DNA from 2 places in the Bradyrhizobium sp. USDA 327 genome. Region 2 is predicted to be linked to the other one. Evidence: riboswitches for the same ligand, from Rfam matches in the RefSeq annotation. Region 2 holds a riboswitch; the other holds the start of a gene.
What was found. A riboswitch is a leader RNA that binds a small molecule or an ion and turns the genes downstream of it on or off. The one in region 2 is predicted to bind S-adenosylmethionine.
Positions count from the first base shown of each region.

Region 1 (5,309 bases), 1.6 Mb from region 2:
CGTCCATCAGCTTCCAGCTCTGCTGGTGTATTTCGAACGCGCCTTCTGATTGCGTGGTCTCGGCCGCATCATCCTGCGCGGCAAACAACGCGCTCAGGAACGATGCGAACTCTCTCGCGCCGCCGCGGGTCATCGCCAGCGCCGGGGCAACCTCGTCGAAATATTGCATGCCGATCAGCTTGCCGGTGAGATGCAGGAGATAGCCGGCATCCTCCGGACCGAACAGCTGCACCATCACGGGCGCGGCGGTGCGGACATATTCCATGGCGTAGTTGCGATAGGCCTTTTCCAGACGCGGCTTCGGCCAGTTCGCAACCGGCAGCGCCGGCGCGGTCTTCGCATCGAACAATGGCGCTTCCAGATGACGGGCGAACACCAGGCGCTGGTCGGGCTCGAGCGGATGGTCGTACTGATGATAATAGCCTTCGAGCCCATCCTGGCCATCGACGCTCTGCTTGGTGCAGACGAAGCCGAGCCTGAGATCACCAAGCGCAACGCCGTTGTTGGCGTGCCAGCCACGCAGCATCGCGCTGGAGACCTCGCCCGGCACGCCGCAGATCGCGGTGCCCCTCCAGATCCAGCGCGGCGGCGGATAGCGGATCCAGGCCTTGGTGTCGCTCTCATACATGTACTCGACGTGCACGCCGCCGATCCAGTTGGAGAGATAGTGATATTGGGCAGCCGCGACCGCGGGCGGCAGACCTTTAAGCCCGAGCTTCTCGAGCCCGGGCAGGAAACGCTCCTGCTGCTGGCGACGGAACACGCGGAAGACGAATTCCGCGGCATCCGCTGTCCCGCGCCGAGTCACCACGGTGAGGATGAGGCCGGTGAAGTAGGCGTGATAGAGGTCTGCGACCGCGCGCCAGCGCTTCCATTGCGCTTCCTGCGTGGCTTCTGTTTCGCTCCTCATGCCTTGCTCCCGATGGATTTGTTGTAACGGACTGTGTCATTGCGCGAGAGGCGACGCAACCGAGCCACGCGCGCGGCCGTCATGCCCGACCAGATCGGCGATCCAGAAAAGTAGCCGGATGAGCGACGCCATATCCGGATCCTTCCTCAGATCATCCCGGATATCGCTTCGCTCGTCTACGGCTTGGAGCAATCTCGATACGCTTTCGTCGATTCGCTCACCATGACGTTCAGGACCTTTCGTGTTAGTTTTCTTACTTATCCCGAGAACAAAGGCTATCGGATGCGCGCAATATCGCTGGCTGTTCTCCTGCTCCTGTCGCAGATCTTGCCGTTGCTTCCCGTATCGGCGGCGGACGAAGACAGCGCGGTCGGTCCACCGCCAGCGCTGGCGCCGGGGCAACCGCCGCCGCTGCCTGGGCAAGGGCCACTCGCCGAGCCGCGCTCGCGGGATCAGGTCGGTTTTCCCGCGGCGTTGACAGCGTCAGTGATCCCGCCGGCAACGCCGCTTGCACCTGCGACGGTTGCGTTGGGACAGAAGCTGTTCTTCGACGCCCAGCTCTCGGGCGACGGCACCATCGCCTGTGCCACGTGCCACGATCCGGCACGCGCCTTCACCGACGGCAGGCCAGTGTCGATCGGCATCCATGGGCGCGCTGGCCAACGCAACGCCCCGACCGTGCTGAATGCGCTCTACAACAAGTCGCAGTTCTGGGACGGTCGCGTCGACACGCTTGAGCAGCAGGCGGCGCTGCCGATCACCAACGCTCTCGAGATGGGCTCGGCCAGCATCGGCGATGCCGTATCCAGGATCGCAGGCGACAAGGACTATCAGGCCCAGTTCATGCAGGCCTTCGGCCGCGGCGTCAACGAACAGGACATGTTGCGCGCCATTGCAGCCTATGAACGGACGCTCGCGTCCTTCGATTCGCCCTTCGATCATTTCATCGCTGGAGATGCGGATGCGATCAGCGGTTCGGCCAAACGTGGTTGGGAATTGTTCAACAACAAGGCGCGCTGCAATCTTTGCCATGCGCTGACGGATAAAGAGCGCGATCCAACTGTCTTCACCGATCACGATTTTCACAACATCGGCATCGGCATCCTTCGGCATCGCGTCGGTGCGCTGGCGGAGCAGGCCGAGCGCGAGCTGGCGCAGGGACGTGCGCCGGATGTCGACAACGCGGCGATCGCGAACGAAATGTCGGTTCTGGGGCGTTTCCTGATCACCAAGCGGCCGGGCGACATTGCGTCCTTCAAGACGCCCGGCCTGCGAAATATCCTGGTGACCGCGCCCTACTTTCACGACGGATCGATGGAAACGCTGTGGGACGTCATGGATCACTACAACAAGGGCGACGGCGTCGCTGACGCGTGGCTCGATGAGGACATCCAGCCGCTGGCGCTGACGGAGCCCGAGATCGACGACGTGGTGGCGTTGATGGCGGCACTGACCAGTCCGCAATACAAGGACGCCGGCGACAAGGAGTATGCGCGACAGCTCGTACTATCCAAGGTGAACCGTCCGCAGCGCGATACGGCACGCGCCTTTGGTCCGAAGCCGCCACGGCCGAAGCCGCCGCTTTGAGCCATGGTTCACGCGCAGCACTTGCTGACACTTACACCCGAAAATGCTTGCTCAGCTTCAGGCCCTGCGCCTGGTAGTTCGAGCCGATGCGCTGGCCGTACATGGCGTCGGGGCGGGCGAGCATCTTTTCATAGACGAGGCGGCCGACGATCTGGCCGTGCTCGAGGATGAACGGCACCTCGCGCGAGCGCACCTCAAGTACGGCGCGCGCGCCCTGCCCGCCAGCGCCGGCATAGCCGAAGCCGGGATCGAAGAATCCGGCATAGTGCACGCGGAACTCGCCCACCAATGGATCGAACGGCACCATCTCCGCGGCGTAGTCGGGTGGCACCTGCACAGCTTCCTTGGAGGCGAGGATGTAGAACTCGCCGGGATCGAGGATCAGGCTACCGTCGGGGCGGGCCGAGATCGGCTCCCAGAAGTCTTCGACCGCATAGCCGGAGCGGCGATCGACGTCGACGACACCGGTGTGGCGCTTGGCGCGATAGCCGACGAAGCCGCTCGCCTTCTCGCCGGAGAGATCGACGGAGACGGCGACACCGCCGGAGAGGTCGGCATCGTCGATGTCGACGAGGCGCTCGGCGGCATGCAGCGCCTCGAGCTCGTCGGCATTGAGGATGGCATCACCAGTGCGGAAACGCACCTGCGACAGGCGCGAGCCCTCGCGCACCAGCACCGGAAAGGTCTTCGGGCTGATCTCGGCATAGAGCGGGCCGTGATAGCCGGCGCCGATCATGTCGAAGCGGCGGGTGCCGTCGGCGATCACGCGGGTGAAGACGTCGAGCCGACCGGTCGAGCTCTTGGGGTTCGCTGCCGCGACGATTTCCGGCGGCAGCGCCAGGCTTTCCAGCAGCGGCACGATGTAGACGCAGTTGGTCTCCAGCACCGCGCCGTCGGCAAGGCTGAACTCGTGCAGCTTCAATTCATCGATGCGTTCGGCGACCGTGGCGCCGGGACCGGGCAGGAAGCTCGCGCGGACGCGATAGGCGATATCGCCGAGGCGCAGATCGAGGCTCGCCGGCTGGATCTGGCTTTCGACGAAGTCGTATTCGGGCAGGATGAGCCCCGCTTCCGCCATCGCCGCGATCATGCGGTCGGGCAGGATACCATTGGCGTCGGCGGCGACCGTGAACGTCAACCGGGGGTCCTCATCAGGGCTCTCTTGCATCCCGACATACGGGAAAAACAGCCTTTTACGGCTAGCCGATGGACGCCTTGACGGAAAGGGCATTGCGGAATATGAGCATCACTTATCCCGTGGTGATTTGAGCCGGCCGGCTTGCAGCCACGTTAAATAAGTCGCTAAACAGGCCGGGGACCTCTGTGATCCCGGCCAGTGGAGATATCCAGGCCGGTTTTTTTGTGACCGTTTGCGCATCGAATGGTCATGTCGGAGGGTCCTATGTCGAAGTCGCCTGCCAACTACCGTCCCGAAACCCGCCTGGTCCATTCCGGGACCCTGCGCTCGCAATTTGGCGAGACGTCGGAGGCGCTGTTCCTCACCCAAGGCTACGTCTACAACAGCGCCGAGGAGTGCGAGGCGCGGTTCAAGGGCGAGGATCCCGGCTTTATCTATTCGCGCTACTCCAACCCCACCATCGCGATGTTCGAGCGCCGCATGATCGAGCTCGAAGGCGCCGAAGCCGCCCGCTCGGCCGCGACCGGCATGGCCGCGGTGACGACCGCGATCCTCGCACCGCTCAAGGCCGGCGATCACGTCGTGGCCTCGCGCGCCTTGTTCGGCTCGTGCCTTTACGTCATCCAGGACTTGTTGCCGCGCTACGGCATCGAGACCACGCTGGTCGACGGGCTCGATCTCGACCAATGGCAGCGCGCGCTGAAGCCCAACACGAAAACGTTCTTCCTGGAGAGCCCGACCAACCCGACCCTCGACGTGCTCGACATCCCCGGGATCGCCGAGATCGCGCACAAGGGCGGCGCGCGGCTCGTGGTCGACAACGTGTTCGCAACTCCGATCTGGCAGAGCCCGCTCGCGCTAGGGGCCGACGTCGTCGTCTATTCCGCGACCAAGCATATCGACGGCCAGGGCCGGTGCCTGGGCGGCATCATCCTGTCGTCGGAAGCCTTCATCGCCGAGCACATCCACAATTTCATGCGCCAGACCGGCCCCTCGATCTCGCCGTTCAATGCCTGGGTCCTGCTCAAGGGCCTGGAGACGCTGGCCGTGCGCGTGCGCGCGCAGACCGATACCGCAGCGCGCATCGCCGAGGTGCTGGCGAGCCATCCGAAGATCTCGCGGCTGGTCTATCCCGGCCGCGCCGATCATCCGCAGGCAGCTTTGGTGAAGAAGCAGATGCGCGGCGGCTCGACCCTGGTCGGCTTCGAGGTCAAGGGCGGCAAGCAGGCCGCGTTCCGCGTGCTCAACGAGTTGAAGCTTGCGAAGATCTCGAACAATCTCGGCGACGCCAAGAGCCTCGTCACGCATCCGGCGACGACGACCCATCAGCGCCTGAAGCCGGAGGACCGTGCCGCGCTCGGAATCAGCGAGGGGTTCATTCGCTTCTCCGCGGGGCTCGAACATGCCGACGACCTGATCGAGGATCTGACAGCGGCGCTGGAGAAGGCGTGAAGGGGGAATGGCGAATAGTGAGTGGCGAATGGATCCCTATTCGCTACTCGCCATCCCCTGTTCTCTCTACATCGGCCGGTACGTCCGCACGTCCGCGGGCACGTTCACCCCGAGCTTGATCTGGCCGACGGAACGGATGATGTCGTCACCCAACAGCTGAGCGAAGCAGGCATAGCCCCAATCGTTCATGTGCAGGCCATCGGCGATCACGAAGCCCTCGAC
Region 1 is NZ_JBGCCW010000001.1:7,591,171-7,596,479, reverse strand. It holds gene ABIA42_RS35775 (hypothetical protein) at 1-910, opposite strand, end outside; gene ABIA42_RS35770 (cytochrome-c peroxidase) at 1,193-2,497, shown strand; gene ABIA42_RS35765 (2'-deoxycytidine 5'-triphosphate deaminase) at 2,529-3,665, opposite strand; SAM riboswitch at 3,745-3,824, shown strand; gene ABIA42_RS35760 (O-succinylhomoserine sulfhydrylase) at 3,900-5,087, shown strand; gene ABIA42_RS35755 (SGNH/GDSL hydrolase family protein) at 5,154-5,309, opposite strand, start outside.
Region 1: it holds a riboswitch for S-adenosylmethionine, as region 2 does, so the genes downstream of both, ABIA42_RS35760 (O-succinylhomoserine sulfhydrylase) here and ABIA42_RS28520 (homoserine O-acetyltransferase) in region 2, are expected to answer to the same signal.

Region 2 (5,309 bases):
GAGCCGGCGCCGCAGATGATGCGGTTGGGATCGAGCCCGAAAGAACGGCCGATCGCCTCGCGCAGCACGCGCGAGGTGCCTTCCGGATAGTCCTCCAGATGATCCGCCACGCGCTTGAACGCCTCGATCGCCTTGGGCGAGGGCCCGAACGGCGTCTCGTTGGCCGAGAGCTTGAACACCTTGCGGCCCGGCTCCGGCACCGGGCTCTTGCCGGGGGTGTAGGGCGCAATATCGAGAATGCCGGGATTCGGCACGGGGCGGGACATCTTCAACTCCGAAATGGCGAGGCGCGCGATTTACGATTTCGCCCCGGTCGGGGGCACCGTATAGCGCGTTGCGTGGCTGCCGACGAGAGCTGTGGAGCGAACCGAGGCCCCCGCCTCGATCAGGGCAGCCCTGATCTTGTCGATGCTGGTCGAGCTGGTGACCGAGACCAGCAGCGCCGCGCCATCGAAGGCGGTATCGGGCACCGCCACGATCTCGGCCAGCGGCGACAGGGCGCGCGCGACCTCGGCGTTCCACCCGGAGACGCGCACGCTGAAGGTCTCGACCTCCGTCACCAGGGCGCTGTCGGGGACGCGCGAGACCGCGAACACCGGCATCGCCGCCGGATGATCGGCACGTTCGACGAAGGGCATCCGCGCGATGATCTTCGGCGCGCCAGCTGCCTCCAGCGAGAGCCACCACGGCGTGCGGCTGGAGGTCGCCGAGACGAGCGCCAGATCGCCCTTGGATTTCGCCACCGCTTCGACCGCGGCCTGCGCGCTGAAATGCGCGACGTAGGGCACTGTAAAGCCGAAATGGAAACGCGCGGAGTCACGCATCGCCGGCTCGCTCACCGAGATGTCGGCATGCACGGAGAACGGCGCCTGCACATAGGTGAAGGTCGAGATGATGACGCGCCAGATGCTCTCGACCGTGTCGAGCGGCAGGATGCCGCGATGACGCTGCACGATCTCGCGCATCATGGAAGCCTCGCGCGCGGGGCGGAACGCCGAGCCGACCTCCTGGGTCTGCTTCACCTGGATCAGGCGGTCGATGATGTCGCCGCGCTGCATCAGCAGGCGATGCATGCTCTCGTCGATCGCGTCGATCTCCTTGCGCAATTCCTGGAGCGATGGTGGCGCGGGCGGACGTTGGGACATGTCTGGTGGTCGATCGTTGCGATGGGGAATGTCCTGATTAGGCAGTCGGGGCGGCGAAAGCAAAGAGAAATGACGGCCTTTTTGGCCGATGAGACGGAGACGAATTCGATCGATCCGGACCGCGACTTGACGAAAACCGCCCAAGACGGTAGCTTTTGCCTGTTCCGTGGTCATTTGAGCCGGCCGGCTTGCAGCCACGTTAAAAAACTCGCTAAACAGGCCGGGGACGCTTCCGATCCCGGCCGAACCTATCGTTCAGGCCGGGTTTTTCATGGCCTGATTCCAGCGGCGGTCTGACGGCAGTCGCAAACGAGGTCGATGATGGTTGGCGTCAAGTCCGTACCCAGTCCTGCGATCAGCGCCGACGAACGGTCGCACGAGGTGGATCACCCGAGCTCGCAGGTCGCCCATTTCGGCGCCGAACAGCCGCTGCGGCTCGATTGTGGCGTCGATCTCTCCCCGTTCCAAATCGCCTACCAGACCTATGGCGAGCTCAACGCCGATCGCTCCAACGCCGTTCTGATCTGCCATGCGCTGACCGGCGACCAGCATGTCGCCAATGTGCATCCCGTCACCGGCAAGCCTGGCTGGTGGGAGACGCTGGTCGGCCCCGGCCGGCCTATCGATCCCAAGCACTACTTCATCATCTGCTCCAACGTGATCGGCGGCTGCATGGGCTCGACCGGGCCGGCGTCGATCAATCCCGCCACCGGCAAGGTCTGGGGCCTGGATTTCCCCGTCATCACCATCCCCGACATGGTGCGTGCGCAGGCGATGCTGATCGACCGGCTCGGCATCGACACGCTGTTTGCCGTCGTTGGCGGCTCGATGGGCGGCATGCAGGTGCTGCAATGGACCTCGGCCTATCCCGCCCGCGTGTTCTCCGCGCTGGCGATTGCCTGCGCAACGCGGCACTCGGCGCAGAACATCGCCTTCCACGAACTCGGGCGCCAGGCCGTGATGGCCGACCCCGATTGGCACGGCGGCGGCTATGCCGATCACGGCATCCATCCGCATCGCGGGCTCGCGGTGGCGCGGATGGCGGCGCACATCACCTATCTCTCGGACGCGGCACTGCATCGCAAGTTCGGCCGGCGCATGCAGGACCGGGAGCTGCCGACCTTCTCGTTCGACGCGGATTTCCAGGTCGAAAGCTATCTGCGTTACCAGGGCTCGTCCTTCGTCGAGCGCTTCGACGCCAACTCCTATCTCTATCTGACGCGCGCGATGGACTATTTCGACATCGCGGCCGATCATGGCGGCGTGCTGGCGAAGGCGTTTGCGGGAATCCAGACCCGCTTCTGCGTGGTCTCCTTCACCAGCGACTGGCTGTTCCCGACCTCGGAATCGCGCGCGCTGGTGCACGCGCTGAACGCGTCGAGCGCGCGGGTGTCGTTCGCCGAAATCGAGACCGATCGCGGCCACGACGCCTTCCTGCTCGACGTGCCCGAATTCTTCGACATCTCCCGCGCCTTCCTGCAATCGGCAGGCAAGGCCCGCGGGCTCACCCTCAAGGACCGCTAGCCATGTCTGTCCAGGAAGTGCTGCCGCTGGGCGGGCTTTCGTCCGCACAGTCCGGTCAGTTTCGCGCCGATCATCTGCTGGTCGCCGAGATGGTCAAGCCGGGCTCGAAGGTGCTCGACGTCGGCTGCGGCGAGGGCGATCTGCTTCAGCTGCTCGAGACCCGCGGCATCGACGGGCGCGGCATCGAGCTGTCGCGCGAGGGCGTCAACCGCTGTGTCGCCAAGGGGCTCGCGGTCGTGCAGGGCGACGCCGACACCGACCTCGTCAACTATCCCGACGACGCCTTTGACTACGTGATCCTGTCGCAGACGCTGCAGGCGACGCGGCAGCCGCGCGTGGTGCTGGAGAACCTGTTGCGCATCGGCCGCCGGGCCATCGTCTCGTTCCCGAATTTCGGCTTCTGGAAGATGCGGCTGCAGCTCCTGATCGGCGGCCACATGCCGCGCACGGAGAACCTGCCGGCGACCTGGTACGACACCGCCAACATCCATTTCTGCACCATCAAGGATTTCGTCGAGCTCTGCGACGAGATCAACGTCAAGATGGAGCGCTCTGTCGCGCTCGATCTCTACGGCCGCCCGGTGCCGCTGAACCTGCCCTGGTGGGTGTGGAACATGTTCGGCGAACAGGCGGTGTTCCTGCTGAGCAGGGGCGGGGGGAAATAGCATCTCTCTGTCATTCCGGGGCGCGCAAAGCGCGAGCCCGGAATCCATCGTGCCACAGCGTTTGCGGCCCGATGGATTCCGGGCCTGCGCCTCTGGCGCATCCCGGAATGACGGCTAGTGTGGAGCCAGCGACCTTGGATCGCGCACCGGCCAGCGTCCGGCTTCCACCAGCGTGACGAACCGCTCCACCGCCTCGTTGAACAGCGCGGGCTCCTCGAGATTGAGCACGTGGCCCGACTTCGGAAACATCGCGAGGCCCGCCGCGGGCAGATGCTTCTTCAGGAACAGGCTGGGCCCGACGCAGGGATCGTCCTCGTCGCCACAGATGATTAGCGCGGGCGTTGCCACCTTCGCGATCGCGTCCGTCATCGTGTAGATCGAGGGACGTCCGCCCTGGAAGCCGCGCATCGTGCGCGCCGAACCCCTGGCGTCGTGCCGTGCCAGCGCGGCATAGAAATCGGCGTGGCCGCGCGGGTCTTTCACCAGGAAGGGAATCCGACTCGGCGCCTCGCGCGTGACCTTTGCGACCTCGGCGGAGCCTGATGTCTCGAACTGCTCGGCATTGGCGCGGCATTGCTGGCGCCAGGAGTCTAGATTTTCGATCTCCGAGCCGGAACCGACGCCGGCGAGCGTCATCGACAACGCGCGCTGCGGGGCGTTGAGCCCGATCTGGAGCGATGAGTAGGCGCCCATCGACAGCCCCACGAGATGCGCGCGCTCGATCCCGAGATGGTCGAGCACCGCGAGCGCATCGGTGTAGAAATGCGTGTAGGTGTAGACTTCCCCATCAGGTACGTCCGAAGGCGTGTAGCCGCGCGCCGAATAGGCGATGCAGCGATGGCCGCGCGAGAAGTAGCGCATCTGCGGCTCCCAATTGGTGTAGTCGGCCGCGAACTCGTGCAGAAAAAGTATCGGCGTTCCCTGACCCGCCTCTTCGAAATAGATGCGGACGTCGTCGCTGGTCGTGGCGTGGGGCATTAACTGTTTCCCTCTGTCAAGCCGCCTTTGCAGGATCGCAGTTAACGCTGTTGTCCGCAATGCGGCAGCATCGGAGCAGCACCGACACAAAATCATCGCAGCTATTCGCCGACGCGGTGTCTTTTTCTCGCCACATCGGGCGGCTTAACGGCCTGACCTATGTCGGCCACTTCACCGGCCGATCGGAAAGTAGGGGTGTAACGAAGGATGAAGAATGGTTGAGTTGTTTGCGTTCCGCCTGTCGCGTTGTGTTGTCGCGCTGGCGTTCTTCTTTGCGGCGGTCGCCGCGTTCGTTTCTCCGGCCTCGGCACGGCCGCATCATCGTCATAGCGCAGAGCGGCACGCTTACGTGCACCACGCCAGACATCATCATCACCGCCATCATGCACGCAGCTCGCGCTTCGAGCGCAGCGCGGCGCAGTTGCAGGCGGGCGGCTTCGCCAACACCCAGGCGAGCTATGATCCGAATGCCAATGCCGGCGGCATGGCCAACTACGGAATGGCGAACAACGCCATGAGCGGTGGCGGATCGGGCCTCGTGTCCGAGGCGCGCCGCTATCTCGGCGGCAATCCGACCGGACGCGGCAGCCTGTGGTGCGCGCGCTTCATGAACATGGTGCTCGAGCAGACCGGCCATCGTGGCACCGGCTCGGACATGGCGAACTCGTTCGCGCATTACGGCACGCGCGTCTCCGGTCCGCAGGTCGGCGCCATCGCGGTGATGTCGCGCGGCCGCCGGGGCGGCCATGTCGGAATCATCACCGGCATCGACGCGCAGGGCAATCCGATCATGATCTCCGGCAACAGCGGCAACCGCGTCCGCGAAGCGCCGGTCTCGCGCGGCCGGATCTATGCGTATGTGATGCCGAATTGAGGAGTGACGGCGCCGTAGGGTGGGCAAAGGCGCGAAGCGCCGTGCCCACCGGCGGTCCGTCGCGGTTCGCTAGCGGGAATGGTGGGCACGCTTACGCTTTGCCCACCCTACGGCAGCGTGCCT
Region 2 is NZ_JBGCCW010000001.1:6,032,224-6,037,532, reverse strand. It holds gene hisC (histidinol-phosphate transaminase) at 1-266, opposite strand, end outside; gene ABIA42_RS28525 (chorismate mutase) at 297-1,145, opposite strand; SAM riboswitch at 1,302-1,381, shown strand; gene ABIA42_RS28520 (homoserine O-acetyltransferase) at 1,467-2,669, shown strand; gene metW (methionine biosynthesis protein MetW) at 2,672-3,334, shown strand; gene ABIA42_RS28510 (alpha/beta fold hydrolase) at 3,449-4,312, opposite strand; gene ABIA42_RS28505 (TIGR02594 family protein) at 4,527-5,186, shown strand.